Regions from separate parts of the Abiotrophia defectiva ATCC 49176 genome, predicted to be linked through region 1. Evidence: predicted binding sites of a transcription regulator. Region 1 holds the regulator's gene; the other holds the start of a gene.
What was found. The regulator NrdR, encoded in region 1, represses ribonucleotide reductase genes. The targets are predictions, from matches to a motif close to ACACNATATATNGTGT.

Region 1 (15,550 bases):
TCAATAATGTAATCAGCCAAATGAGCCTGGCGGACATCATCCGCCATCATGCGGTTATCTAAATTAGCGGCTTGGCGACGCGCCTTGAGGCTGGCCAAGTAATCAGTCGTTGGCTTGTAGCGAACATCAATAAAATTGTGGTTAATGAATAATTCCGGCTGGTAGCCTGGGTTAGTCCCTGGCTGGCCTGCCTCAATAGCCCCACGTTCTAGGCGAAACTCATTGAGTTTGGACAGGGAATTTTGAATCATTTCCCCACTTAATTCTGCCTGATGTTCTTGGAGGAAGGCTTGAATGGCTTCATCCTGGCGGACCAAGGCCACTGCCTGCTCATAAATTTCTTGCAGATGGGGCTGGTTCATAATCTGACGCATGACGTCTTGGATTGTCTCCATAAGATTCCTCCTCTAGTGGTCTAGCTCCTGGGCTGACCCTTTCTTAAATGGATTGACGAAGGTCTGGGTGGCTTGACTAGTAGCTGGGCTGGCCTCAGGCTTGGCTTGACTTGATGCCTGCCTTGAATCCTGACCTTCTTGGCGTTGCTTGGCTAACCATGAAGGCACCACTTCTTGACGCTGATGGCCGCCAGCCCCCTTGTGGGTCCGGCCATAAGGACGTTCCGACTCCTGGCTAGGCTTCTTGGCTTGGGCCTGGCGCTTGTCTTCGATATAGCGGAAGACTTGGTGGACTTCTTTAATCCCCTTTTGCTGCCATTCATCCAGTAATTTTTCGAAATTAGACTTGTAAAGGTGGTCGCGCCCTTCCATGACCAAGAGGTAATAGACTGCTAGGTTGACAATGGCAGGCGACAATTTAACCTTTTCCAAGGCAGCTTCTAGGTTGTAGCCCTCTTGGTCGCTCCGGATGCCACCCTTGGCCTGTTTGACTTGCTTAAGAAAGGCTAGCGGTGGCAAAATCTCCGCCGTGGCAATAATTTGTGCCTGATTATTGCTATATTGGCCTTGTTCCCGCAAGGTTTGGGCGCGGGCTTGAATCTGGTCTTTGAGTTGGCCTGCTTGATTAGCAGCCGATTCCTTGCTGCTTAGGCTAGCCTTATAGCGCTTAGCTAGACTCGGTAATTGATCCATGGCAATTTGTTCCGTCTGGTCTTGGTAGGCCAATTTAATGACTGTCGCCACTTGCTCCTCGTTAAAGCCATAGACTTGATGGAGACTAGCCATTTGCTGGCGCAGTTCCCGCGTGAAGAGGCGGCTATTGACTTGAGCCGCTTCTAGTATATCTAGAACCTGACCATAACGGAAACTTTCCTGACTCTCTTGGTCCAAGCTAGCTTCTGCTGGATTAGGGGCGGTCTGCTGACGGTAGGAGCCAGATAAAGCATCCTGGTTCTGCGCGTCTTTGATAGCTTGGTCTGATGGATAGTCGAAGACCTGACTGAAGGACTGGGTTACTTCCACATACTCGCTGGCATCCATTTCTTCCCATTCAAAGCGGCGCATCAAGCGATAGAAGGCTTGATCCCCAATCTTATTCATCAGCAGAGCCGCATAAAGGGGGTGCTGCAAGAAGCTCCCCACCTCAAGTGGCGCTATGACTTCATAGGACACTAATTGAGTCTGGGCATTACCCTGGACCTTCTTAGGTTGATAGGACTTGAGTAAGCCCAAGGCCTCCAAGTATCCGCGGGCTTGATTTAAGTCGGCCGGCGAAACTTGCAGTTGATCAATCAGACTAGCATGCATGACCGCTGGGCTCCAGGCCCCGTCCGCTCCCGCGTAATCCGTTAAAGACAGATAGAAGGCTAGCCCCACCGTGCCGATAACAGGCTGATAACATTGGCGCAAGGTCACCTGCTGTAGCTGGGACAAGGGCGCTTGCTGCCGAACCCGAAAGGGCTGTAAGGGACTTAACATGATGGGACCTCCTTTCTAAAATTGACGCTTGGCTTATTTCTTATCGTTTTTCTCGCTTAAACGATCTTGCAGGGCTTGGAGTTCTTTTAAGAAACTCTCACGCGAGTGGAATTGGCGATAGACACTGGCAAAGCGAATATAAGCCACTTCATCTAATTCCATCAAGAGTGGTATCACAAATTCCCCAATTTGTTCTGATTCAATTTCCTGGTCGGTGATTTCGCGAATCTTGTTTTCTACTTGTTGAGCCAAAGCCTGCATTTGTTCCATGGTAATGGGCCGTTTTTCAGCTGAACGCACAATCCCGCGCAGTAGCTTCTCTTGGCTGAATTCTTCTCGGGTACCGTCACGCTTAATGACCAACAAGGGGATCTGTTCGATCCGTTCATAGGTAGAGAAACGATGCTTGCAGTTGAGGCATTCCCGCCGCCGCCGGATTGCCGCCCCACCATCAGCTGGCCGGGAGTCATTAACTTTGGAGTTTTGGTGATGGCATTTTGGACATTCCATAGGGTCCCCTCCTTATCTTCTGGCGCCAGAGGGCGCTTTTCCCTTCTATTATAACGAATTCTTATCAGAGGAACAAGCTAGAGACGGCTTAAAGCCTGATCCACATAGGCAAAGGTCGCCGCTAAAGTTCCCTGGTTATCAATGACTAAATCTGCCCGCTGGCGCTTGGCTTCAATAGATGCCTGGCTAGCAATGGCCGCCTCCGCTTGAGCCCGGCTCCAGCTGTTACGGGCCATTAGCCGCTCTACTTGCAAGTCATGGGGCAGATAGACCACCCAGACCTGATCCATTTTCTGGTCATAGCCTGTCTCATAGAGTAAGGGAATATCGAAAAAGGCAAGCTGTGCTCCCGCCTGGGCCAGACGCTGACTCTCCGCCTCCAAGGCCTCATAAATGAGTGGATGCAAGAGTTGATCCACCTCCTGGCGCAGTTGGGCATCCCCGAAGAGTCGTTGGCCTAAGGCCTGGCGGTTAAGGGCACCTGACTCATCCAGAATTTCCCTACCAAATCGCACCACCAAGCGCTCCAGGCCCTCTTGGCCAGGTGCCACTAGCTGACGGGCAATTACATCCGCATCAATCAAGGGATAGGCAAGTTCCTTTAAATAGTTAGATACGGTGGATTTACCCGTGGCAATCCCCCCTGTTAAACCAATTCTAAGCATGGCCTTTTCCTCCTTGCGGATGCTTGAGGCGGGCTGATTGGCAATTCGGACAGAAATGGGTCCCTCTTCCGCCCAATTGGACCTTATGGATTAGGCGGCCACAACGTTCACAGGGCTCATCTACTCGGCCATAGACAGCTAAGGACTCCTGATAGGTTCCCGCTGCTCCCAAGGAATTGCGATAGGTCCGAATGGTAGAACCACCCGCCTGCACCGCCGCCGCCAAAATCTCAATAATAGCGGCATGCAGGCGTTTGACCTCATGGACGGTAAGGTCGCAGGCCGGTCTTTGCGGATGAATCCGCGCCTTAAAGCAGACTTCATCCACATAAATATTGCCTAAACCAGCCACCAGGGTCTGGTCCAGCAAGAGGGGCTTAAGTGCCCGTTTAGAAGACGCTAACTGAGCCCGAAAATGAGCCAAGTCAAAGGCTTCTTGGGTAGGCTCAGGTCCTAACTTCTTGCTGGCAAAATAGCTTTCTAATTGGTCCTTGGCCATATAAGAGAAACGTCCAAACTTGCGGACATCTTCATAATGGAAGTGGCTGCCGTCCTTAAAAGTCATGATGAGATGCACATGCTTGGGCTTGGTCTTAGGCTCCTGACCTGGTGGGTAGACATGGCACTTACCTTCCATTCGCAAATGAAAAACTAGCACGTGAGAACCAAAATCCAGCCATAAGTACTTGCCCCGCCGCCCCACCGCTTGGATGGTCTGGCCACGCAAGTAGTCTTGCCACTGAGCCAGTGTCTCTTGAGGCCTTAAGTCAATTAGCTTAGGCCAGAAAACTTGAACCTCCGCAATGGTCTTGCTCTCAATCAGACTGGTCAGGCCACGCCGTACCGTTTCTACTTCGGGTAATTCCGGCATAAGTCACTTCCTTTCTAGGCCGGGCTCTCTAAGGAGCCTAGGCCTTATTTTAGTTGATACCAGTTGCTACCACTGGCTGCCTCTACCTTGAGTGGTACTGATAGGCTAACAGCGCCCTCCATAACTTCCGGTACCAACTCTTCTAAAATGGCGATTTCGTCTTGAGGTGCTTCTAAAATCAACTCATCGTGCACCTGTAAGAGCAAACGAGCTTGGAGGCCGCTTTGACGAATGGCCTGGTCTAAGGCCACCATGGCTACCTTAATAATATCGGCGGCTGTTCCTTGAATTGGCGTATTCATGGCCGTCCGCTCTGCAAAGGAACGCAGGTTAAAGTTGCTGGAATAGATATCTGGTAAGGCACGTCGCCGGCCCCACAAGGTGCTGACATAGCCATCTTTCTTGGCTTGAGCCACAATCTCCTGCATAAAGGTCGAGATACCTGGATATTCGGCCAAGTAGCGGTCGATAAAGGCTTTGGCTTCCTTACGCGACATGTCCAAGTTCTGGGACAGGCCGTAGTCACTAATACCATAGACAATCCCAAAGTTAACCGCCTTGGCTTGGCGCCGCATGTCACTGTCCACCACCGCATCATCCGAAAGGCCAAAGACTCGTCGTGAAGTCGCCGCATGGATGTCTTGCCCCTCCAAGAAGGCTTGCTTCATGTGCGGATCACCTGAAATATGGGCCAGCACCCGCAACTCGATTTGCGAATAGTCGGCGCCAAAAAGTTGCCAGCCTGGTTCAGACGGCACAAAGGCCTGACGAATCTTGCGACCTTCTTCCATCCGAATGGGGATATTCTGCAAGTTAGGATCCGCACTGGATAAGCGACCGGTCTGGGTCAGGGTTTGGACGAAGCGGGTGTGAATCTTGCCATCGGCTTGAATAAACTTAGGCAAACCAGCCAAATAGGTTCCCTGAAGCTTAGCTAGCTGGCGATAGGTCAGTAGAGCTGCCACAATGGGATGGGCGTCCTTGAGTTTTTCTAGGACATCGGCTGCTGTCGAGTAGCCGGTCTTGGTCTTCTTAATGACCGGCAAGCCTAAGCGTTCGAAGAGGATTTCACCCAACTGTTTAGGCGAATTAGGATTGAAGGCTTGTCCTGCTAAAGTTTGAATTTCGGCCTCTAATTCTTCTAAGCGTGCTAAAAGCAAGTCATTCATCTGATCCAGAGTGGCCACATCAACCGCTACCCCTCTTTTCTCCATGTCCGTTAAGACTTGAGCCAGCGGGAATTCCATGTCTTGATAGAGTTGCGTCATGCCTAAATTATCTAGCTGTTGAGTCAAAGGAGCTACTGCTTGATCTAAGAGCGAAACCTTGTCGGCCAAGTGTTGGGCCAAACGTTCATTTTCTGGCAGAGCCTGCTTGGCGCCCTTGCCATAGACTACTTCATCCAGCTGGACTTGAATCCCCAAGTCTAGATAGGTGGCTAGGCTCGTTAGATCCTTAATCTTCTCGACATCAACCAGATAGGCCGCCAAGCCCACGTCGAAGGTCACACCCGCCAGTGTCAGGCCTTGATGGTCCAGCAAGATGCTGTCTCGCTTGAGGTCTGCGCTGATTTTAGGAAGAGACCCATCTTCTAGCCATTTTCTGAAGGCTGAGCTAGCAAATGCGACTTGGCCACTTGTGGCATAAGTCTTTTCGCCTTGGGTCCATGCTACCGCCAGGACTGGTGCAAAGTGATAATTCTCGCTGAGAGTCTCCAGATAGAAGGCACCAGCTGCCTTGACATGGTCATCTTCAATTGACTCCAACCAGGTAACGGGATAGCGAGCCGTTTCTTGACTAGCGACGACTTCTGCTCCTTGATGCAGCTGGGCTAGGAAGCTACGGAAATCCATTTGGACATAAAATTCACTTAATTGAGCTAGGTCACGCTGTCCCAGTTGGCAATCATCGAGGGTGATTTCCAGTGGCGCATCTTGGACAATGCGGGCTAGGGACTTGCTGAGTCGCGCATTAGCTTCGTCCCGGATAATGTTTTCCTTCATCTTGGAAGGCTTGAGTTGATCCAGACCTTGATAGAGGCCTTCGACCGTCCCAAATTGATGGAGCAACTTAAGGGCGGTCTTCTCCCCTACCCGTTCAATACCCGGATAGTTGTCCGAGCTATCGCCCATCAGTCCCTTGAGGTCGATAATCTGTTGGGGCGTCAGCTGGTACTTGTCCCAAATGCTGGAAGGCGTGTAAGGCTCTAGCTCACTTACGCCCTTTTTAGTAATATAGACTGTCACTTGGTCGCTGGCTAATTGGGTTAAGTCCTTGTCCCCCGACACAATCATGACCTGGTCGTCTGGGTCTGCCGCCTTAGCCAAGGTGCCTAAGATATCGTCCGCTTCGTAGTGAAGCAATTCGTAGTACTTGATGCCATAGGCATCCAAGAGCACCCGGAAATAGGGTAGCTGCTCGCGGAACTCGCCCGGTGTTTTTTGGCGTCCTGCCTTATATTCTGGGTACTGTTCCGTCCGGAAGGTATGACCAGATTTATCGAAAGCCACCAAGACATGGCTAGGCTTAAATTGGTCTAAAACCCCGTCCAGCATGCGGTTAAAGCTAAACAAGGCATTGGTATGTAAACCTGCCTTATTCTTGAATCGTTCAATATCCAAAATGGAGAAGAAGGCCCGATAGGCCAAACTGCTTCCATCAATCAGTAAAATTTTGCGCTGGGTCATGGGGCGCCTCCTTAAGTATTTATGGTAAGCTCCTAGGCTCTAATAGCCTGTAGCAAAGTAAATCAGCCAGTCTAGCAGCATCCCTTAGGACAAGCCGCTAAGAATGGCTGATTATGATGACTTGTATTGAGTGTTAGGTCTTAGCCGCCAAGTGAGTCCTAGAGGACATTTGGATGTAGGCGGGCATATTCTTTTTCAAAGCGTTGGGCAATCTTATCCACATCACCCGCGCCCATAAAGACAATGACATCGTCCTTATATTGCATAAGTGGAGACAAGTGCTCGCTCGAAATAATCTCCACCTCTTGGTCAATTAAGGCCGCCAAGTCTTGAATAGTAACTTCCCCACTTTGCTCACGGGCAGAGTTGAAGATGTCGCAGAGATAGACTTGGTCTGCTAGGTTAAGTGACTCAGCAAACTCGTTAAGCAGGGCTACTGTCCGGCTAAAGGTATGAGGTTGGAAGACTGCAATACAGCGTTTGTCTGGATAGCGTTGCTTGGTCGCATCAATGGTCGCCTTGATTTCGCTTGGATGGTGGGCATAGTCGTCAATGATAGTTAAATCACCCACTGTCTTAACGCTGAAACGACGTTTGACACCCGTGAAGGTCGCTAGGTTTTGGGCAATGGCATCTGCCGGGAAACCTTCTAGGGTCAAGACTGTAATAACCGCCAAAGCGTTTAAGATATTGTGCTTACCATAGGTCGGCACATGGAAACGTCCTAAGAACTTACCTTCAAAGGTCACATCAAAGTCAGATCCATCTTGTGTCCGTTCAATATTGGTTGCATAAACAGTAGAGTTGCTGTCAAAACCATAGTAGTAAACAGGAACTGGTGCTTCTAATTGGCGTAGATAAGCATCCTCCCCGCAGGCAATCACGGCTTTGGTGGTTTGGCCTGCAAAACTAGTGAAGGCTGAAAAGACATCCTCAATCGAAGTGAAGTAATCAGGGTGGTCAAAATCCACGTTGGTAATAATGGCATAATCAGGTTCATAGGACAGGAAGTGACGACGATACTCGCAGGCTTCTAGACCAAAGTACTTGGCAGACTCCTGCCCACAACCGGTTCCATCCCCAATCAAGTAAGACAGTGGGGCTAAGTGCTTGAGGGTATGCGCCAAAAGACCTGTGGTAGAGGTCTTACCGTGACAGCCTGAAACGGCAATACTGGTATAACCCTTAATCAATTTACCTAAGAAATGATGGTAGCGGTAGATTGGCAAGCCCAATTCGCGTGCCCGCACCAATTCTTCATGGTCATCCCCGAAGGCATTGCCTGCGATGATGGTCAGGCCAGGTTGAATATTGTCAGCCGAGAATTCCATCATAGGCACACCCGCAGCTTCTAAGCCTTGCTGGGTGAAGAAGTACTTCCCTACGTCACTCCCCTGTACCTTATAGCCTTCTCCTACCAGGATAAGCGCGAGAGCACTCATGCCTGAACCTTTGATTCCCACAAAATGATAGGTTGTTGCTTTGTCCATAATCAACCTACACACGTCCTTTCACTCAATTAATTTCTAGTCTTCAAATAATAAATAGCTGTCCTTGTCCTTACGCATACGGGCCAAAATCTCACGAGAGACCCCGACTTCCGTCACAGCTTGCGATTGCGGTGGCTGATAAGGTTTAGGTAGTTCCTTAGGTTGGAAACGTTCTGCCCGCGCCTGTCTTGCCACTTCCTGGCTATCTCGCCCGTTCTCTAAAATAGACTGGAACTTAGCCTGGGCATCTGAAACCTGCCGTTGGCTGCTGGCCTCATGGTGATCTCGCTCTCTTTGGGCGCTAGCTTGCCAAGCTTGGCGTGAGCGCTGAGAAGTCGGCGCTTCTAAAAATTCATCCAGAACCTGGCGGTCTTGCTGTCGACGGCTAGTTTGGCCTGGCTTGGGCCAGTCATTTTGAGGTCGCCGCTCGGCAGGTGCTACATAGGCACGATCCAAACGGTCAGAATGGGTTTGTGGCAGTCTTAGCTCCTCACCCGGTCGATAGCTAGGCGCGGGACTTTCCTCTTCGATTGGCTCTGACATCATGCGTTCCCGCACCAAATCCGAATTAAAGCGCTGATTTGGGCTACTATTGCGGCGCTCACGGTAGGCTACCCGATAGTCAGCCTCTTCCAATGGCTCCTCTGTCGTAGCTGGCGGTGGTGTCTGACTGGCATCAATCATCTTTTGCGGTTGATCCCGCCAAGGTTGCTCGTGATGATAGACAGGGCGATGGCCCCGACTAGTTTCTTGCTTCTCTTCTAGCGCAGACTTGAATTTGTAAGGGGCGCCCTTGCTTGAAGGCGATTGGGATTCCCGGTTAAAACGTCGGTTATCGTAATTTACATTCCGCTTCTGATAAGCAGGTCCTTGGTAGTCCTTCATAAGCCACCGTCCTTTCATCTTCTGGTCTTGCTTGATGCTGCTAGTTTGATCACCTAAATGGCTAACTAGCCTTGGTAGTGGGCGATGACTTGCTCAAGTGGTGTGCCGACTGCTAAGTCATCTTTCAATACCCAGATTCCTGGTTTATTTTCAATGGCATCCAAACCTAGTTCGCGTGTAGAACAAATCATACCATTGCTGTCAACGCCACGTAATTGGCCTGGCCAAATAATCAAGCCATCTGGCATAACGGCACCTGGTTGAGCCACTAGGACCTTTTGGCCGGCTTCAATATTGGCTGCCCCACAGACGATTTGTAGGACGGTGTCAGCCGCTACACGTGTTTGCGTAATATGTAAGTGGTCACTATCTGGATGGTCAACACACTCTTCCACATAACCAACGACCAAGCGTGGTGAAGCATCAAAGCTAACCGCTTGATCGAAGCCTGCAGCTTGAATACGGGCATTGACTTGAGCCACTTGCTCAGAAGTCAAGGTCACTGGACCCTCTCCAGCCAAGTTCAAGTCTGCCACTTCGAAGAGGTTATAGCCCACAATGGCTTGAGATTGATGATGGCGCAGGGCGGTTACCTGACCTTTGCTATCTGGGTCAATCTCGTTTGAAGAAACTGGGCCACTAGTGAGAAGGAGCACGTCACCGACGCCTCCAGGATTATAGAATGCTAACCACATATGATTTCTTTTCTTCCTTTCGTCTACTTATCTGATATATCAATTCTATTTAAGCTGTCCTTAGACATTGGCGCGAATGGTCGCTAAGGTTGTCTTGTCGAAAGTCTCTAGGACTTTGATGACCATTTCCTTGGCTGCCTCATAATCATCCATACGGAAAAGGGTTTGGTGACCGTGAATGTAACGGGCGCAGACCCCAATGACAGCTGAAGGCACCCCATCATTGCTGACATGAGCGGCACCCGCGTCGGTTCCACCTTTGGAGAAGAAGTATTGGTATGGAATCTTGTGGGTTTCCGCTGTATCCAGCAAGAACTCACGCATACCACGGTGGGTGATGTGGCCTGGATCTTGCACCCGCAAGAGGAAGCCACCCCCTAACTGTCCAAACTTGTCCTTGTTACCATCCGTATCATCGGCTGGCGAACAGTCTACGGCAATAAAGGCATCTGGTTGATAGCGATGAACGGCCCCTTTGGCGCCACGCAAACCGACTTCTTCTTGAGCGTTAGCCCCCGCAATAATGGTGGCCGCTAGCTCTTTGTCCTTGACTGCCCGCATGGCTTCTAACATCACAGCGCAGCCATAGCGGTTATCCCAAGCCTTGCCGATTAGGGCTTGCTTGTTGGCTGTCCAGACAGTTTCTGTCTTAGGTACAATAGAATCACCAGGACGTACGCCATATTCCAAGGCTTCTTCGCGGGAAGTAAAGCCCGCATCAAATAGGATATCTTCAGGCGCCACTGACTTAGCCGACCCATCCTTGCCCCGTAATAAGTGAGGGGCCACAGATGATGAAATGCAGACATAGTCCCCCTTACGGGTTTGAAGGGTATAGCGTTGAGCTGAGATACTATAAGGGTTCCAGCCCCCAATAGGTGTCACCGTTAAGAGACCATTCGAGGTAATCTGACGGACCATAAAGCCCACTTCATCCATATGAGCTGCCAGCATGAGACGTGGTGCTTCTGGATCCTTGGCATACTTAATCCCATAGAGGTTGCCAATCCCAGACACTTCGATCTTATCAACTAAGGGTGTCAACTCTTCCTGCAAGAAGCGACGAACCTGCCCTTCATTGCCCGAAATCCCTTGTAATTCGGTCAGATGTTTGATTAAGTCAAAGCCTTGTAATGTCATGCCTGTCGCGGTCGCACCGCTACCTCCTTCGCCATTATAAATAGGTAGATTTTACTCTTTTTATTATCTCACGAGCGCTTAGTAAAATCAATGAATTGTACTCGAATTTGTGTTACACTAAGAGTACGGAGCACAAGCCTGTGCGCCCCCACCTACCGCTCCCTGATGGAGCGCGCACCATGCCTATGAAAGAAGGAAAAATACTATGTCATCTACTCCACGTAAAGGCCTCATCGGTGGCCTCCTACTCTTAACCGGCGCCATTGTCGGCGTGGCTGGGACCCTCTTTTACTTGGAATCCCAACCTAAACGCCCGAGCCGGGTCCTAGCCGAAGTTAAGGCTGAATTTGCTAAACAAGGACCGATTGAAGGTTCTTGGATTCACTATGTTCCGGTTGAATACCCTGAATTAGAAAGCCAACCTCAAGTTTATATTGGGGGCATTAGCCGCTATGAAGGGGAACAATTGGTTCACTATCAATTCGTCTGCGATATTTACACCGGTCAAATTCTAGATCTCTTCCCTGTAGAAGGCTAACTTAAAGAATCTTTGGAGTCGCTCTGGCGGCTCTTTTTTGCATGCTGACAAACAAAAATCCGACCACTTAAGTGGTCGGATTGATTTGTGTACTTATTATGCCTTCTCAACGCGTTCCAAGACGGTCACAGACAGGCCTGGCATTTCGTAGTGACCATTAAGGTCGAAGACTTGGCCTTCTTCCAATGGTGCCGTATAGTCGACGATTACCTTGCGGTAGAGACCATGTGGCAGATAGGTGATCGGCATGCGCCAATCATTAGCATTAATCATAACGAAATAAGCAGAATTCTCATCTTCCAATTGGTAGGCAATGACGCCATCATGTAACTGATAGACAGCCAAGGAGTTGAGAATTTCATCATAAGAGTTTTGGCGGAAGAGTGGTGAGCTCTTACGTAACTTGATTAAGCCGCGGACATAATCCACCGTCTCTTGATGATCCGCTACTCGGTTCCAGTCAAATTGGTTGATTTCATCCGGTGCATTGTAGGTATTGTCTATCAGTCTCTTGGTTCTTAAGAATTCTTGACCAGCATGAATGAAGGGAATCCCTTGCGCCAAGAGGACCAAACTGGTCGCCATTAAGGCTCGACGAACACGAACTTCTTCAGAATCATGCGGATGAGTGTAACACAACTTGTCATAAAGGGTTAAGTCATCGTGGGCCTCAACATAGTGGACGACTTGGTCCGGACTAGCATAAGCCGAGTTAGGAATCCCTACTAAGAGGTTCTGAGCCACTAACTTTTCTAAATCAGGACGTCCATTGACATAGCCGCCTTCTTGCTTGTTGAAGTTACCGCCTTTGAGGGCATTACGAATGGAATCGTTAAAGTGAGCCACTCCAGGCATACGGTAGGCATTGTGTTGGGCAGCCTTATCTTCATAAGGCAACATGGTTCCCAGATTCCAACCCTCGCCTAAAACGATAATGGAAGGATCAATTTCATTCAGGGCTTGACGTACGGCCAACATGGTTTCAACGTCATGAATCCCCATTAAGTCGAAGCGGAAGCCATCTAATTTGAATTCTCGTGTCCAGTAAAGGATGGAATCCAAGATATAGCGGCGCATCATATAGCGTTCAGAAGCGGTATCGTTGCCGACCCCCGTCCCATTAGACAAGTTACCTGCCTGGTCATAACGGAAGAAATAACCTGGTACAATCTTCTGGAAGGCTTGCAAGTCAAACTGATAAACGTGATTATAGACCACGTCCATAATGACGCGCATACCATTGTCGTGAAGGGTCTTAATGGTTTGCTTGAGTTCTAAAATCCGGCTAAGCGGATTATAAGGATCCGTCGCATAGGAGCCTTCTGGCACATTGTAGTTCTTAGGATCATAGCCCCAGTTGTAGGCTGTTGGTTTGGCTTCTGTCTCATCTACTGTCGCGTAATCATAAATTGGTAATAATTGCAAATGGGTAAAGCCCAGCGACTTAAGATAGTCTAAGCCAGTAATTTGGCCATTAGAGGTATGAGTGCCTGCTTCGGCAAGCCCTAAGAACTTACCTTTAGCTGAAATGCCCGAATCTTCCGCTACTGAGAAGTCGCGGACATTGAGTTCGTAGATAATAGCATCGGTCGCCTTGCCAAAAGACGGCATACGGTCAAAGCCCTCCACTTGAGTGGCTGCTGGGTTGACCACCACACTGCGGTCACCATTAACCACTGCCGCAATGGCATAAGGGTCTTGGCTGCGTTTAAGGCCTAATGAACCATGGTCTAATAGGTAAGTGTAGGCAGTTAAGTGCAAGTCCCCTAAAATCTCGATCACCCAAGTACCGCGTTCACCACGTCGCATGACGTGAGCACTAGCTAAGTTGCTATCTGGCTGGTTGGATTCATAAATTTCAACGGTCACACTCTTAGCCGTTGGTGCCCAAACGATAAAACGTGTTGATTGTGGTGTGTAGAAGGCACCTAAAGGTCCGTCATAGGCAAATTCTTGATCAAAATCAACCGTTCTGACTGCTTTGGTAGCCAATCCCACCGCCTGATTTGGATTTAAATCTGTCACAATATTCCTCTCTCTTTCTATGTATACGTATTCTCACGCATAGTGTACCGCAAACGGTGCTCAGAAACAAGTCTTTAGCCTTACATTTTAGCTCATATCTGATGAGAAAACAACTAATCTTATGCGATTCTCATCTTACGACCCAAAGTCTAATCTAGCTGTCTATTTTATACATGCAGTATGATTGAAATACTGGTCTTGAAGCGCTATAATGCAAATGTAAAAGCTGAGGGAGGAAGCAAATTATGGAAAATCTTTTGTGGTTATTTCCCGTCATTTTTATGCTACATGAGATGGAAGAAATCATTGGCTTTGGTCCATGGCTGGACAAAAATCAAGCGATTTTAGACAAGTACCCTAGAATTGCAGCTGCCTATGAGCACTTTTCCCCTTCAGGCTTTGCAGTGGCAGTCTTAGAGGAGTATCTAGTGGTGATTATCATCACCGGCGCTAGCCTGTATTTTGCTAACTATCTGGTCTGGTTGGGAGCCTTTATAGCCTTCAGCCTGCATCTCCTCATCCACCTGATCCAAAGCATCCTGATTAGAAAATATATTCCTGCCCTAGCTAGCAGCCTAGTGCTGCTTCCCCCCAGCATCTTGATTATCAAGCAAGTAATCGATCAAACGAACTATAGCCTCCTAAGCCTCCTAATCTGGACCTTGCTAGGGCTAATTTTCATGGTGGTGAACCTGGCTTTTGCCCATCAATTGATGCGGTTAGTGACGAAAAGCCTTAAATCTCAGAAATCCTAGTCCCTCTATTTAAAACCATGTAAAAAGCTCGCACTTATCCCAAGTGCGAGCTTTTTTATAGTAAGAGTTGATAGAGTCCATAAGTATGGCTAGTTCCCTGTAAGTCAGCAGCATAGTGACGTGTCAGTGTATGCTGATGTATTAAGGCGCCAACGGCAGAAGCCCCTCTGGCTTGAGCTTGCTTAAAAATTGGATAGCTCAATGCTGACCCCAAACCCAAATACTGTGGATCTACTCCTAGGTAGAGTATGATGTAGCGTTTGGCTCGATGCTTAATCCAAAGCAATTTGGCTAAAGTAAATAAATTTAACTTTTGATAAACCAAGGCTCCATAGTCTGGCATGGTAATCAGAAAACCCACTAGCTTTTCCTCCTGATAGGCCACCTTAACCATAGAAAAATCCAGAATATAACGATACTTCTCGAAGATAGCACTAAATTGCCTCCCCTGCAAGGAACGGTAAATAGGAAAATCTCGGTAAAGTCGATTCAAGAGTTCAAACACTTGTAAGGACACCTCAGTCCAATCCGACTTGTGGGGGGATCGAATCTTAATCCCTGCTGCTAAGGCAGCCTCATAACGCTTAGCTAGTTTGGCTTCCTGGGTAGTGGGACTTACCTTAGGATAGAAATTAGACAGATAGCTTTCGGTCAGTTTGAATCCCGCTGCCTCCCAGAGCTTGGGGTAATAAGCCGGCTGATGGGGCTCGCCAGTAAAAGGTAAGTCCTCATGGCCAGATAGCTGCATGCGATAGCCTAACCAAAAACTAGCCTGAACAGGGCCAATGAGTTTTTCAGCCCCTAAGTTGCGGGCCTGTTCAGCTATGTAAGCTATAAACTGCTTGGTCATGTCCACATCATCTAAGGACTCAAAATAGCCTAAGAAGCAAGTGCCATCGACTGGATAATAAGTCAGCAAGCCTCGAATCTGAACTTGCTGGTCTTGGTAACCGACAAAGGCTCTCACTTCTATTTCCGGGCTAAGTGGATGGGTCCCACTAATCAGACTTTCTTCCTCTTCAGGTGACTGCATTAAGTGCCCCTTTCCGTAAAGTTTCTGCGGCAAGGCTAGAAAGTCGACTAGCTCCGGCGAATGAGGCTGCACAGCTTTAATGGTCAGCATGGTCCGCCTCCTCCAAAATGGTTACTTGGCCGCTTAAGCCATCCATCTCAATCCAATCCCCACTTTTCAGCAATTGCGTAGCACCCCGCACATTCACAACTGATGGAATGCCTAGCTCACGCGAAATAATGGCTGTATGAGACAGGAGGGATCCTTGCTCAGCGATGACCCCTTGGGCTTGAGTTAAGAGATAGACCCACCCTGGATCTGTCATTCTGGTTACCATAATCTTACCTTGAGCAGATTCAATGGCTTGAACATCGTCCACTACTAGCACTTGGCCCTTAACTCG
Region 2 (15,550 bases), 500 kb from region 1:
CCTTAGCGATATGACAAAACTTTGGTCCTTAATCATCATAAGGGGCATAGCGTAAATCAAGCGAAGGTTGAGATAGAAGAGCAGACTCGCTAGGAGCACCACAAGGATTGTCCCCTGCCAAGTTTTAAGAAACTCACCTGTGATGAAATCAGGTATCCTGAGGCCATTGGTCAGTGAAGACTGCATGACTAGGCCGGATATGGGAATCGTGATGGCGATATAGCCAAGAAAATAGAAGAAGCTCAGCCCAAATAAATGGCGCAAACGGCCTAGTGCTTGGCGAATGACCGCTCCGTAGGAGATTTCCTTTTTAAGTTGGCGAGCATAAATGACGTAAATCAAAACCGACAACTCAATAAAAAAGAGGGCTGCAAAGCAGAGCGCAAAGAGAAGAAAAGCTAATAGACTATCTGGCTGCCTCATTAGGTAAGAAATATTATTTAAATCCAAATGAGTCTGATTGCCCAAGAGAAGGGCTAGACGGAAAATCAATTTTAGAAGGTAACCACCTAGGTAGCTAATGGTAATTTGGAGAATAGCTGCAATCGTGACAAAACTCAACAAATGACGAAATAAAAGCAAGAACAATTGTTTCAATGAGTGTCGCATGGTCTGCTGCATATTCTTCCCTCCTCTCCATGATTCCTTATGCACTTCCTATTGTAACCTAGAATCAGCCTAAACCCATCAGTCCACAGGCCGATTTAATCGGCAAAAAACCCGTTCTTGACGTAAGAACGGGTCCTAAGACGCTAGTTATTTCTTGACGTAAATTGATTTGAGATAAAGGCTACCAATGCCATCAATTTTACATGCAATGTCGTGACCATCAACAGGCTCATCAATTAAACGGATGTTTTTAGCCTTGGTCCCTTGTTTAATCGTTGTCGTCGCATTCAACTTAAGGTCCTTAATGACCGTGACACTGTCACCATTCTCAAGTTGATTGCCATTGGCATCGCGAATAATCCCAGCTTCAGCACGAGCCACTTCGTCTTCCTGGGTCCATTCATGGGCACACATTGGGCAGACAAAGAGCTGGCCATCTTCGTAGGTATATTCTGAGTCACATTGCGGGCAATTTGGTAATTTAGACATCTTCTTCCTCCTTTTTGCTTAGTCTCAGTATAGCAGAATCAGCTAAGAGGAATCAAGAATATTTTAGTAACTAGCGCTTAACAAAGGCTAGAATCTCTTCTGGACTTAGGGAGCTGTCACACTTAACGTGAACCCCTTCCTTGTCTGAAAAGAGGAAACCTGGTACCGTTGGCACTTGCCATTGATCACGTAATTGTTGTACTTGGCTCAGAGTTTCTGGATTTTGAGAGTGCAGATAAGCCACTTTTAAGCCAGCTTCTTGTGCCAATGGGCTAAGTTTAGCCACAAAACGGCGGCAGTATGGGCAGCTTTCACGGCCAATAAAAAGGATGCCACCATCTTTGGCGTCCATCAATGCCTTGGCTTCTTCAGGGCTGACTGCTTGGAATACTTTGACTTGTTCTAGGTAGTTTGCTACTTCATTCATGAATTAATCACTCCTTTGCATTTTACCCTTTTATTATACGATTTTTCCGGCCCATCACAAAATGCTTTGCTTAGTCAAAATGAATGTCTTTGAGTTTCTTGCGTTCACGGTAACGACGGTAGAGATAGATAGTCACAATAATAGCAGCTAAGCCACAAAGTGCTAGGGCCACTGTCATGTAAAAGGCTTGCTCGCCTGTATCAGGTAACTTGACACTGCCCTTGCCCTTCTCTTGACTGCTCTCATTGGCTTGATCTGAATTGGCTTTTGCTTTAGCTTCCTTTTTAGATTGGCCAGACGGGGTTTGATTCTTGGACTTGCTCTGATGATGCGAGTTCTTAGCTTGCCGTTTATTGAGTCGTTCCTTAAGTCGTTTTAGTGTCTCGGGATTATTATCTGCTGATGATTCAGAGCTAGACTCTGACTGGTTTTGACTTGAGCTTGAAGTTTCTTGATGCCCTTGACTGCTAGAGTCTCTAGCCTGTCTATCATGGTCGGACGGTGTCCAATCTCTAGTAGAATGATGATAGTTGCTATCACCCAACTCACTATTTGAACTGTTAGTCTCAGGATCTTCTGACATCAAATCCGGTATCGTCAGGAAGCTTTCCTCCTCTTCTTCAACTACTTGCCACTTTTGATTAGTCTCATTATAATTCACCAAATGTAATTGATAACGATCGACCAGGGCTTGCAATTTTCCTTGGGCTTCAGCACCATAGTGGTGGGCGTTAAGATAGTCAGCTAAACCTTGTTTAAGGGCTTGAAAAACCTCTTTGTTAATGGATGTCAGATAACGATACTGGCCGATTTTGAGTTGGTAGACTTGATTGAACTTTGCTTGCAAAGTTGCCTTATCACCTGATTGGTAGTAGTGACGCAGGGCCAGATTGGCCAAAATTTCTACGTCAAAGAGCGATAGTTCCTGCGCATACTGATAATAGGTCTCCCCTTCTGGCGACAGTTGCAAGTCCTTTTTGCCCTCCAATAGCTTGTTAACCTCGTCCATATTGCTAGTTTCCGGTGAAAATAGCGTCTCAATTTCTTGGTACTTAAGCTTTTGATAGGCTAAGGGTACAATCTGCTTGAGCACTTGATTGACCTGAACCAAATAGTCAGCCAAGGTTTCACTAGCGGGATTGAGTGGTAGACTGTCGGCACTGAGATAGTGACTAGAGTAAGGATAAAGCAAACAGGCATTAAGCGCCGTCTTGTTGGATTTGGATTGTTCCAATTGGTCTTCTTTATGGTGGTGATCATAATCCAAATTGGCCATCTCTGATTTGATTTGCTCTAGGGCGGCCTGCTTTTCTTGTTGCTCAGTCTGGGCACTCGTTAAGGCTTCTTGCAGACTAGCCACTTGAGGCTGATTGGCTAAAGCTGCGGCCTGCTGGTCTTCACTAGCTTGATCTAATTCAGGATTTTCTTTTACTAAGGCTTGATAAGCACTATCTAGGGCTTGATCTAACTGGTCGTGTAGGGATTTAATTTTATCGTCTAAGCTAGCTAGCTCAGCTTGTACTTGCTTGGCTTGCTCTTCTAGGCTGGCTAGACTAGCTTCTTGCTCCCGCATCTGACTAGCTAAGTCCTGGGAACTGCTAGTGTCGTTTGCATCTGCTTGGGTCATTTGTCGAATAAGGCTGACACAAGTTGAGGCCTCAACTGGTATCTTATTAACAGACTGAGATAAAACATAGGCTGATTGTGCCCCTACCTGACTAGCCACCATGACAACTAGTATGGAGCCAGTTGTCAAGATGCCCTTAAATTTTACTTTCATACTACTCCCCTCCTTATATATAAATACCCAAAATAGGCTAAATATATCCGAAAAATCGCCATAAAAAAAGAAAAGCCCATCCCATCAGGCTTTTCTTTTATATAAAATATGTATGATTAATCCAGGTAGTCAACGACTTGAACCTTGTTAGTAAAGCGCGTCATACGCTGACGGATTTCGTCCATAAGGGCTTGTCCATTGGCAATATTGTATTTCTGCCAGTCAGCCAGTGGCACAACCAGGTATTCATTAGACTCTGGTAGGCCAATATTATAAGTTGGCATAAAACGCATGCTATCCAGAATAACCTTACCATCATTTAGCTTACGGTAGGTAAATTCTGTGATCCCCCCTACCTTGGTTGCTGTCTCATATTGACCAGTCAGGAAGTTACCATGTGAGAAGAGTCCCGCTTGAGATTCATTATAGTAGATAAAAGGCTCTAAAACGTGTGGATGACCACCTAAAACGAAGTTAGCACCAGCATCACGAGCCATTTGATGAGTAGCTATTTGGTCTGCCGTCGGCATGGTCTCATACTCTTCACCATTTTGAATAATAACTACGGAAACATCGACCTTGCTATTCAAGTCTTTAATCTCAAGTGGAATGAGCTGCTTGTCAATCAGTGTTGCCAGATACTGTTGATTCTGAGGGCGCTCCAAGCCATTGAGGCCATAAGCATAGGCCAGAAAACCAACCTTAATGCCGTTTCGTTCAATGATGCGAGGCGTATTATAGTCCTCCCAGCTCTCATAAGAACCCACGTACATCATGTCCCTTTGTTTGAGGGCTTTAATGGAAGCTAATACCCCTTGTGCCCCCATATCCATGGTATGGTTGGACACATTGTTGACGATATCTACCCCAACATTTTTAAGGGTGTCAACAATCTGTGACGGTGCATTGAAGAAGGGATAGGTCCCTAAGCCAACGGACTCCCCTGCTACAATGGTTTCCATATTAGCGACGGTAATATCGGCATTTTCTAAATAGGATTTGACTGGGGCTAACATGCTATCAAAATTATAGCCATTGGCAGTTCGCGCCCGTTCATAGACAAAGTCATGCAAGAGAATATCGCCAATGGCGCGCACGCGGACTGTTGATCCCTCTTGGCTCGACTCACTGCTTTGGCCTACGGACTGCATGGCTGACTCATTTTTATCAATGGTCATTTGAGCCTGAACCAATGACAGAGGCGTCCACAAAGTCAATAGACTCATAACTAAAAGAAGTTTGCGCTTCAACTTGAATTTGAATACTTGCTGGGCTTGCTTATTTCTTAGCTGCATAGGCGATTCCTCTCTTATTCTTGGATAGTAAATTTCCCCTTATCATTGACATAGTTGGGGATGGACCAGATACCCTTTTTGGCATTCTTTGCTTGCTTTTGGGCCTGTCTCAGGGTCTTTTCTTGACTGTTGTTAGGAGGATTGACATAGGAAACTGAAGCCAAACCTTCCTTGACTAATTCTAGGGAAACTAATTTGTCATCGGCATAGACATAGGCAAGCGCCCGGTCATAATCATCGGCATAAGGCCCCTTGTCGAACTCAAGGCTGACCTGCTTAGCATTGGTCAGTAATTCTTGGTTGCGATGGGCCGCATCTTTACCATATGGTTGAGGCTTGAGACCTTCCTTAACCGATTCTGGCGTATCAATCATCAGATAACGGGTCCGAAATTCGTGGCCATTTAATGAAAGAACGACCGTATCCCCATCTACAATGCGAACAAAGTTAACTGGTATTTTCTGGCCTTTTGGTAGGACTTGATAGTTGGTCCCAGTAAAAGCCTTGATATCAATCTGGTCACTAGTAGAGCCAGAATTTTGCTCTCGTTGGCTAGACTCAGGGTTGTGATTCTTGTCCTTAGGGCTATCCTGGCCACCCGGACGGAAATACCAGATTAGCACCAGAATTAAGAGACCAATGACTAAGCGAATCCAATCTTTAGCTGTGTAGTCTTTAAAGTTCATACATCCTCCTAGGGGCTTACGATTTTTTGCATATGGTGGTAGTCATGGCCTGAGAAAGTGACTAGGTCTCTGACCTCAAAGCCCAAGCGACGGTAAAGGGCCTTGGCTCTGGGATTGACTAAGTCGCAATTAAGGCCCAAAACAGTTCCTGGTTTGTGAATAGTTTCTAGATGCTTGATAAGGGAGCTCGCAATGCCAAATCCTCGAGCTTGAGGAGCTACGACTAGCATATCAATGTACCATTCATCGTCTCGACTTTCACGAGTCAAAGAGAAATCTCCTAACTCTGTGTGATCACCAAAATGTTGCTCTATGAGACGGTCATAAGTGGATTCTAAGTTACCAGGGTAACCTAAGACTAGACCCTGAATCTGGCCTGTATGTCTAGCTTGATAGACCCAACAATTTTGGTAATTATACTTTTGCTTAGTATCTAAGAGATGTTGAATCATAGCCTGTTTAAAAGTCTGAGAATCTAAAGTCACAAATGGTTCAAACTCCATATCCTGCCAGATTATGACCATCAAATCATAGAGAGCAGGCACATCACTGGCCTGGGCTGGGCGTATCATAGGGCACTTCCTAACATTTACAAAAATTGAAAAACAAGCCCAAACCAAGGGCCTGGACTTGTTCTAAAGCTTAAAATACATAGGTTGCTTCTTCGGACGGAATTCGTCTTACTTCAACCTTAGTCCCTGCTTGAGCCTGACTATCCAGCCAATCCATTTCCTCTTGGCTTAAGGAAGTTGAGGCTGCAATATGACGTTTGCCAGGTGACATATCCAAGTTACCGATATTGATATATGGGATTTTAACTCCCGCAGCTACCAAGCTACGTAGGTCTTGGATATTCTCAAAAATGAGTAACATTTTTTTATCTGAAGACAGATTAGGCAGCTTGTCAATGGCTTGTTGTAAGGTGTAGTAGCGTGTATGGTAGTCATCTGGAACAGCCATATCTAGCAAGCCTTGTTGTACCTTGTTTTGTGCAACCGCATCGTTGACGACAATGATTGTATTGATTTCGAGTTTACTGCACCATCGAACTGAAATCTGGCCATGAATGAGTCGATTATCAACTCTGGCCATTTCGATTGTTGGCATTGAGATTTCCTTCCTCTCATGACTAAATACTTTCTACAATCAATAGTATAATGCTATTTAAGGCTAGATACAACTGTATTGATGGAATCTTAGACATTTTTAATTTATCCTTTTTAACTTTTAGGACATTTTTAGTGATTATTATCCAAAATTGAGGTATACTAAAAAGGTAAATATGTTATAAATATTAGGGGTGATCCCATGTACATTAAGACATCTGCTTTTGCTCATGCTGACTATTTTGATACCCTCACTAATTTTGAATTTGATGGTCATAAGCATACAAAAAAAGCCCTCACCATCAATCGCCAGAAGTCAGATAGTTTTCTGAAATTTCCTGATACTGTTACGATTACCGCTCACAGTGGTATTGCGCTGATCATTATGACCCACAATCCCTATCTAGTGGACACTTACCAAGAGTTTGTTTTACAAGGCTCGATTGAGTTACATGCTAATATTTGCTTTAACATCTTATCTATTACAGATGAATGTAGCATTCTTTTAGAACCCCGCTTTAACCATCGTCCAGAATTAGTGGCTGCTAAGCAAGCCCTTAAAGTCAGAGACTTTGTAGAAGAAATCAAAATTGAAAAAGTCTATGGTTTCTTCTATCAAGTCAAGACTGCTCCTTACCGTTTCGTCAACGATCAACATGACTACTTCGAAATGACCATTGTTGACCAAGGTGAACTTGTTCATGAAGTAGAAGGCCTGAAGCATGTTGCCAAGCGGCATGATTGCATGCTCTATTATCCTAATCAGCGACACAGCCAAATGGTTAAGAAAGATGGCGTATCTACCTATCTATCCATTATGTTCCAAGCAAGTGGCATTAGCCCTGAACTAAAAAATAAAATTGTACATCTCAGCAATCACTACACCCAAGTTATCGAAAAAATGGTGGAATTATCTAATCGTCCAAGTGCACCCTTTTACGCTGATGAAATGATTACACTCTTCAAATCGGTCATTATCCAGATGCTTAAGAGTGATCAAGCCTTCTATGATGAACCAAGTACTTCTATGCGAGAAAATTACGAGAACGAACTCTTCCAGTCCATTGTCGATTATCTACATCATCATGTGGAAGCTGAGAATCAGGTAAATGATTTGGTTAATCACTTCAGTTTATCGCGCTCAACCCTACAGTTGTTATTTAAGAAATATGCCAACATGACACCTAAAAACTACATCAACCAACTTCGCCTAAAGCGTAGTAAGCTTCTAATCAAAGAATCTAAATTAACCCTATCTGAGATTGCTGAAAGCTTGGGATACGGGTCCCTACAGTACTTTTCACGAGTCTTCACCCAAGAATACGGCATGAGTCCTTCACACTATGCAAAACAACTTCTAAAATAAAAGAGCCCGGTTTACTCTATAAGGCGTAAACCGGGTTTTTTCTTTTTATGCTAATTGTTCAAGCATATCTGGACGGAAACCAAAAAATGGTTCAACACCGTCCGCTACGACTACAGGTAGCGATTGGAAGCCTAGAGCTTGTACACGAGCTAGGGCATCGCTATCTTGCATAACGTCTACAGCTGTATATTCCAGATTGTGCTGATCTAAGAAACGCTTAGTAAAATCACACTGCATACAGTTTGGTTTTGAGTATACCGTTATTTTCTTCATCGTTCGAATCCCTCCTTCGAATTTACTTTACTATCATACCCTGTTTCGAAGGAAAAGGCAATCTATATATAGTAAAAATTTTTGGTTTAACAAATTTTACCTACTACATATAGTGCTGCTTCACGAACGTTAAGTTGCTTCTCTCTAGCCAAAGTTCACTATTTTTCAGATGAGTTTTCTGTCTTTTTTAGTTTTCCGGAAGAGTTGCATCACTAATACTATGATAAATAAAGGGCGCAAGGGGGAAACGATGCCCCAAATAGAAATTTTCAGTGATGGCTGTCCCCGTCAAACTACTAAGATAGTCCACTAAAATTGGTCTCTGTCCCTTATCGTCCAATTCATTGAATTGTCCCAGACAAATTTCGCTTAAATCATCTAAAGTAATTAACTGACTAAGCTGGACTAGCATGGACTGAATTCGCTCTAAGGAACCCGAACTAGCTTCTAGGTATAAGCGACGCCCTACTATATCTTGTGGCCAGAAACTAGTACCAGCTAGTTTGAGAAAACAACGAATGTTTCCGCCAAAAGCTTCCAAATTGTCTCCAGGCTTATTTTGCAAGAAAGCCTCAAAGTTAGCACGCGAAGCAGGATCTAAGACCAATGCCAGGGGAAAGAAATTCACTGGCAGAATCATGTCATGAGCCAAACAGGCATTAAGAATCACACTATTATCACTGTAACCCATATAGTAGACGGGCTTTTGACGATTTAGCTGCTGGAAGAATTTTTGCGGCAAGTCTGCTAAGGTTTGATTAGCCAGGTCTCCACCTGTCAAATCCATTATCCAGTCGACCTCAGAATCAGCTAAGGCCTTTGCCAAATAGTCTGCCCTAAGCTCTGCTGGACAGTGACCACCCGTTTCCTGATTTAGCCAAATACTAGGCTTAATCGTAACCTTGGCACCATATTGACTGGTCAGGAGCTTCACCAAAGCATCCAGATTATCTTGAGCTTGAGTGGTCTTAGTCTTGCCATTTGAGCACCCTAGTAGCACGACATGGCTAGCTTGTAAAAGTGTCATATGCGACTCCTTTCATTACAATGGCGCTTGGGCTTCAGCTTCAATCAAGTCTTCCAGATGGCGATAAAGGACAGGAGCCGACAAGTTCTTGACTTCATCCTGGTCATAGATATGCTGAATCTGCCCCTTATGCATAAGCAGAATACGGTCGCAATATTCAATGGCATCTGGCAACTGGTGAGTAATCATGAGCGCCGTCAGCCCTTCTTTCTTAATCAGGTCAGAGGTCATTTGCATAACCTGACGAGAAGTACGCGGATCTAAAGCGGCAGTATGCTCATCTAAGAGTAAGAGTTCTGGTCTTTTAAGTGTTGCCATGATTAAAGCGATAGCTTGGCGTTGGCCACCAGACAGGGCTTCAATCGGCACATTTAAGCGATCTTCCAATTCCAAATGGAACTGACTCAATATATTTCTCATGGCCTCATAGTTATCCTTAGTAAGTGATCGCTTAAAGCCAGGTTTTTGGCCCCGTCTAGAGGCCAACATAAGATTCTCAAAGACCGTCATACGTGGGGCGGTCCCCATGCGCGGATCCTGGAAAAAGCGGCTAATGAGGGCTGCATTCTTGCTTTCAGCTTGGTTACTAATAACTTGACCATTTAGTAGAATACTACCTGAGGTCACAGGTGTATGGCCAGTCAAGCAGTTGAGTAAGGTAGACTTGCCTGCCCCGTTAGTTCCAATAATCCCCAGAATTTCACCCTTTTGGACTTGAAAAGAAATATCACTTAGTACCTGTAAGGGACTATCCTGCATACGATAGAAGGTCTTGCTAATAGATTGTACATCCAGTTGTATCGTCATTATCCTATCCTCCTATCTTAATTTTTTAGCTTGAATTTTCTTACGCATAGCTGGCAAAGCCAAGAAAATGGCTAAAACTAAGGCAGATATCAAGCGGAAGTCAGATGGTAAAAAGCCTAGCTTGAGCACGGCCACCAAGAGTAAGCGATAAAGGACGGAACCCACGACAATGGCACATAGCCTCATAGATAGGGTCAGCTGTTTGAAGAGCATCTCCCCAATAATAATGGAAGATAGCGCGATGATCACCGTCCCAGTCCCCATATCCACATCAGCATAACCATTCTGTTGGGCAATCAGCGCCCCACTTACAGCAATAATTCCGTTGGAAGCCATGAGGGCTAAGCATTTCATCAACTTAACCGAAATCCCTAGACTGTGCGCCATAACTTCATTGTCCCCTGACGCAACCATGGATTGACCTAAATCAGTCTTAAAGAAATAACCCAGCAAAAGAATGACAATCAGGGTTAGGATGGATCCCACGAGGAAAATGCGACTAGTAGAATCTGCCATTAGGCCAGTTAATAGATCGTAGAGAGTCTTAACCTGGCGCAAACTCAAGTTGGCCCGCTCCATAATACGTAGGTTGATAGAATAAAAGGCAGTTAAGGTAATAATTCCCGCTAAGAGGGATGGGATTTCGAAATAGGTCATCATAAGCCCAGTGACCAAGCCTGTCAGCATCCCTGCCACAAAAGCAGTAATCAGGGACAAGACAGGGTGCAAGCCTAGGGTTAAGGTTTTGACTGCGACTGCCGCCCCAACCGAGAAGGAAGCTTCACTGGTCAGATCGGCAAAGTTCAGAATACGAAAGGTAATGTAAAGCCCAATCCCCATGAGGCTGTAAAGCAGCCCCTGAGCGATGGCACTATAATAAATTCCCATATAGAAATTACTCCTTACTTAAGTCCTTAAATTGAGAGCTTAGGTCGCTTGGTAATTTAATGCCTAGCTTCTCTGCTGTTTGTCCGTTATAGACTTTGACTGTTTCTTTGGCAAATTCGATTGGTAAATCAGAAATTTTGGTGCCATCAATAATTTTGAGACCTAAATCTGCTGACTGCTTACCAATATTAGTTTGGCTGATAGCGACTGACAAGAGGGCCCCTTCTTTGACTGCCTTCTCGTAAGTTGGAAGAACAGGAATCTTGGCCTTGTCGGTAACATCTAAAAGTGTGCTAATCGAACTCGCAATGGTGTTATCCGTTGGAATGAAGATGGCTTGGCTCTTACTTGCCAATTCCTCAGCAACTAAAGCCATATCATTGGTTGAGTCAATGGTCTTGACTTCCACCTTGTAGCCTAATTTTTCAGCAATAGCTTTGGCTTTTTCTACTTCAGCCTTGGCATTGTCTTCACTAGTAGTATACATCATCCCAATAGTTTTAACATCTAAGTCAAGGGCCTTAAATTGCTTGAAGAGATCTTCTAAAGGCGCAAAGTCACTGACCCCAGTAATATTGCCGTCTGTCTTGTCTAAGGCTGTCACTAATTTGGCGCTGACAGGGTCCGTAATACCAGCTAAAACAATAGGAATTTTGTTGGTAGCTTGTTGTAAGGATTGCGCCACAGGAGTGGTAATAGCAAAGATTAAATCTGGCTCTTTCGCCACTACTTCTTCTGAAATGTTATGAAGTAGATTCATATCCCCTTCCGCATTTTGGAAATCAATTTCTAGGTTATCCCCTTCTTTGTAGCCATGGCTAGCAAGGGATTCCTTAATCCCACTGGTAATTTCATCCAAGGATGGATGGGTCACAAGTTGGACGATGGCTACTTTTAATTTGGCAGGTGATGCATGCGCCACTAGGCCTTGGCCTGCAATAAGAATTAAAGCAAAGAATAGTGCGACAAATTTAACTACTTTTTTCATGATAAATCTCCTTTTCTCTAATAAAAATTAGTTAGCAACAAAAAATCCGACGCCAGCTATGCGTCGGATTAGAAGTCCTATCTAAAAACCTCTGGATCATCTACGCATAGTCTTGACTCAGTGTCTATGCAGTAAACAGAGGTGTTAGGCTACATAGATACAGCAGTATGTTAAACTGGGCTGTATCCATTGGAAATGTTCCAAGTCTACAACCTATCTATGCCAGAATTGCCAGTATTTTGTTGCTTGTGTTTGACTTTGAAACATTTGCCTCAACCTTTCATTATTTTATAATCCTAGTTTAACCTTGTTTGCAAACAGTGTCAAGACTAATGTGGAAAATTTTTATTCTTTAACTTCCATGGCTTGAATAAGCTCCGGACTTGGCGTTACACTTAGCGTTTTCTGTCCTTCGTAGATAACATAGCCAGGTTTGGCCCCATTTGGTTTTCTTAGAAACTTAACCTGTAAATAGTCTACTGGAACATTGGCTGACTGCTGAAATTTAGAATAATAAGCTGCTAGCATAGCCGCTTCTGTCAGGGTTGTATCTGAAGGCTGGTCAGATTCAATAATGACATGTGAACCAGGAATATTCTTAGCATGTAGCCACCAGAAGTTCTTATTGGCCTGTTTAAGGCTGAGCTGATCATTCTGGAGATTATTACGCCCTACTAAGATTCGTGTCCCATCACTTGCTTGATAAAGCCGAGGGCCTAAGCCCTTTTCCTGGCGGCGTTTTTTGAGATTTTGTTGCTTGGCACCCAAGTAGCCTTGCTCCGCTAGTTCTAGGCGAATTTGGGCCACATCCTGAAGGTCAGCCCGACTAAGTTGTACTTGGACAGACTCCAAATAAGCAATTTCTTCTTGTGCAAGCTGCCTTTGGAGTTCGATATGCTTGAGGGCATCGCGGTACTTGGTATAGCGCTTGAAATAAGCTTGGCTATTTTCAATTGCCGTCTTACGCGGGTCCAAGTCAATCTCTATCATTTGGTCATTGTCATAATAATTTGGTAAAGAAACTTGACTCTGCCCCTTTTGGATTTGATAGGCGTAGGCAGACAGCAATTCACCTTTGATTCGATAGCTTTCTGATTGAGAAGCCACAGCTTGATCTTGATCTAAATTAGCTAGTTTAAGTTGGTTACGATCGATTAAGTACTGCAACCGTTGGTTTAAATCTCCCGTCATTTGTTTAATACGGTCCAGCCGAACACGCTCTGCATAATAGAAAGCAATCAAGCCTGACAATGACTCATAGGCAGTCCATTGGCCAGCAACAGCTGCCAAAGGCGTCATATAAAAATCAGGTTTGTCGGCCTCTAAGAAATAGGCGCCACCGGCATCCACAGCCTGGCAGAAATCAGCTAGTAGTTTATCCCAACTTGCCCCTTCTTGGACTTGGGACAAGAAGGATTGACTGGCTAGTCGGCCTAGGCCCTGAATGTTGGCTTGAACCTGACCTAGGCTAGTCGCACTAGCTAATCGCTCAGCTAGTTCTGCTCTATCCACCTGGCTGAGCTTAAACAAGTTGACTTGTTTCTCATCTTGAGGTGGCCGACGATAGTCAGCGCCGGGCTGCAACAAACGATAGGAATTTAAAGCCATAGGAACATGTTTAAGACAGTCAATGATACGTCCCTGCCCATTAACCAGAATCACATTAGAATGTCGCCCCATTAGTTCAATAATCAAGCGATAGACCTGGCTATCCCCCAACTCATCTCGTCCCGTAAAATGCAGCTCAACAATCCGATCATTCTCAACCTGTTGAATATCTAGTAGAACGGCTTGCTCTAGGTGTTTACGTAAGAGCATGCAGAACATTGGCGCGTGTTCGGGGTTAGAAGGACGTTCGTCTGTCAGATGAAGTCGATAGTATTGAGGATGAATGGAGATGAGTAGGCGGAAATTTTGGCGTTGTGATCGAATGACTAGCTGCAGCTCTTGCTCAAAAGGTTGATAGATTTTAGCAACTTTCCCTCCTATCAAGTGAGCACCTAGCTCCTTAACCAAGGCATGAGTCAAAAAACCATCAAAACTCATTCAATCACATCCTTCCATAAATCTTGAATAAAAGAACAGCGCCTTAAGCACTGTTCTTAGTGTGAGTCACTTAAACTACTGCTCAGCCACCATTTGCTCTAGCACCTTGAAGAGTTCTTCGCGAGGAACAGAACCTTGCCCGCGCTTGATAATTTCGCCTTTGGCGTTGAGAATATAGGTTGTTGGTAGGCTGACAGCATTAAAAGCAATTTGGTTCTGACGTTGATCGTCATAATAGATTGGTAGGTCAGTCAAGCCAGCTTCTTTCAGATAGGCTTGTGCCTTCTCTGCTGTTTCGTCCGGATGACTACCGGTTGCATTAATCATAACGAAATTTACTTTATCGCCGTATTGACGGTAGGCTTCTAGAAAATAAGGCATCTCTTCGCGACAAGGTGGACACCAAGAAGCCCAAATATTGATAATAGTTGGTTTGCCAAATTTTGATGACAAAGTAATGGTATTGCCTAGTTCATCTAACAACTTAGTATCAGGGGCAGATGGTCCCTTACGTTCAGGTTTATTTACTCCACGCACAGCTTGACTACTAGAAGTCGCAGAACTAGCGGCCTCACTAGAGGAAGAATCCGCCTTAGCAACTTGTGAGCTAGATTCCTCAGATGAGTTAGTAGACACGGCTACTGAAGCAGGTTCCTGATTCGATTGGTTGGCTAGCCAGATACTAGCCCCAACCACTATTAAACCTAAAACAAGTAATACTGGATAAAGTAATTTCTTAATTTTGTTCATAAAAGATCCCTTTCGGCAGATAACTAGCGAGCTGCATAGCTATCAGTTAATGGTGGTACAATTTGTTTTTTGCGTGATACTACCCCTGGCAGTTCTAGTTGTTGGTCCACTACCTTCTGACCAAAAGCGGCTTCCAAAGCAGATACATCTTGGCCTACAACTAACCCAAAGGAGTTACTATCTAAGACGTCTGTGACTACTAAGAGGAAGAGTTCATAGCCTTTTGCCTCAACTTCCGCTTGCATAGCCTTTAATAAGGCTTCTTTACGAGCCAAGAGATCAGCAAAACCAATGGCATTGACTTGGGCAATCCGTACTTGGTGGCCATTCATGTCAAAGCTCTTAGCATCTAAGTTGAGTAAGGTTTCTTCAGACTTGCTAGCTAAGTTTGTCCCTGCCTTCAACAAGTCCAAACCGTAAACCTGTGCGTCAATACCCGCCAGTTTTGCTAAGGCTTGTGCCGCATCTACGTCTTCTGGTGTGCAAGTTGGTGATTTGAAGAGTAAGCTATCAGAGATAACAGCAGACAACATGAGACCAGCAATTTGACCAGGAATTTCAATCCCTGCTTCGCCAAACATCTTGTAAAGGACAGTAGCAGTACAGCCGATTGGCTCACAACGATAGTATAATGGTTGTGCAGACTCAAAACCAATCCGGTGGTGGTCAATGACATAGTCTACTGTTAACTCAGCTAAATCATCAATAGACTGGCTGGCTTCATTATGGTCCACTAGGGCAACGTGGGCACCTGTTCCTGCCGCTGATTCAATCACACGAGGTGCTTGAGCCTTGAAGTAGTCAAGGGCAAAAGCCGTTTCCTCATTAGGTGTACCAAGTGCCACCGCCTCAGCTTGGTGGCCTTTTTGGTTGAGGTAGTAGGCAAAAGCAATGGCAGATGCAATGGTGTCAGTGTCTGGATTTTTATGTCCGAAAACTAAATATTGGGTCATGTCAGTGGATCCTCCTATAAGATAATTACTGCCTTAATTTTAACATGTAGCTGGGAAAAA

Region 2: nrdH (glutaredoxin-like protein NrdH) is a predicted target of NrdR. The motif match lies at 8,132-8,147, and genes of this name have one in related genera.

The regions. Positions count from the first base shown of each region.
Region 1 is NZ_CP146287.1:1,530,528-1,546,077, forward strand. It holds gene dnaI (primosomal protein DnaI) at 1-395, opposite strand, end outside; gene V7R82_RS07130 (DnaD domain protein) at 408-1,874, opposite strand; gene nrdR (transcriptional regulator NrdR) at 1,908-2,384, opposite strand; gene coaE (dephospho-CoA kinase) at 2,462-3,049, opposite strand; gene mutM (DNA-formamidopyrimidine glycosylase) at 3,042-3,920, opposite strand; gene polA (DNA polymerase I) at 3,965-6,607, opposite strand; gene murC (UDP-N-acetylmuramate--L-alanine ligase) at 6,766-8,097, opposite strand; gene V7R82_RS07160 (hypothetical protein) at 8,134-8,982, opposite strand; gene ytpR (YtpR family tRNA-binding protein) at 9,048-9,677, opposite strand; gene pepA (glutamyl aminopeptidase) at 9,738-10,817, opposite strand; gene V7R82_RS07175 (hypothetical protein) at 11,023-11,355, shown strand; gene pulA (type I pullulanase) at 11,452-13,380, opposite strand; gene V7R82_RS07185 (HXXEE domain-containing protein) at 13,626-14,135, shown strand; gene V7R82_RS07190 (hypothetical protein) at 14,191-15,258, opposite strand; gene V7R82_RS07195 (phosphoenolpyruvate synthase) at 15,245-15,550, opposite strand, start outside.
Region 2 is NZ_CP146287.1:1,028,331-1,043,880, forward strand. It holds gene V7R82_RS04810 (glycerophosphodiester phosphodiesterase) at 1-621, opposite strand, end outside; gene V7R82_RS04815 (zinc ribbon domain-containing protein YjdM) at 757-1,098, opposite strand; gene traF (conjugal transfer protein TraF) at 1,169-1,525, opposite strand; gene V7R82_RS04825 (hypothetical protein) at 1,596-3,305, opposite strand; gene V7R82_RS04830 (CapA family protein) at 3,422-4,600, opposite strand; gene V7R82_RS04835 (thermonuclease family protein) at 4,615-5,286, opposite strand; gene V7R82_RS04840 (GNAT family N-acetyltransferase) at 5,295-5,858, opposite strand; gene V7R82_RS04845 (PTS sugar transporter subunit IIB) at 5,929-6,393, opposite strand; gene V7R82_RS04850 (helix-turn-helix transcriptional regulator) at 6,595-7,758, shown strand; gene nrdH (glutaredoxin-like protein NrdH) at 7,804-8,031, opposite strand; gene V7R82_RS04860 (LD-carboxypeptidase) at 8,219-9,058, opposite strand; gene V7R82_RS04865 (ABC transporter ATP-binding protein) at 9,074-9,865, opposite strand; gene V7R82_RS04870 (ABC transporter permease) at 9,878-10,753, opposite strand; gene V7R82_RS04875 (ABC transporter substrate-binding protein) at 10,761-11,741, opposite strand; gene V7R82_RS04880 (NFACT family protein) at 12,087-13,787, opposite strand; gene V7R82_RS04885 (TlpA family protein disulfide reductase) at 13,863-14,537, opposite strand; gene V7R82_RS04890 (manganese-dependent inorganic pyrophosphatase) at 14,561-15,490, opposite strand.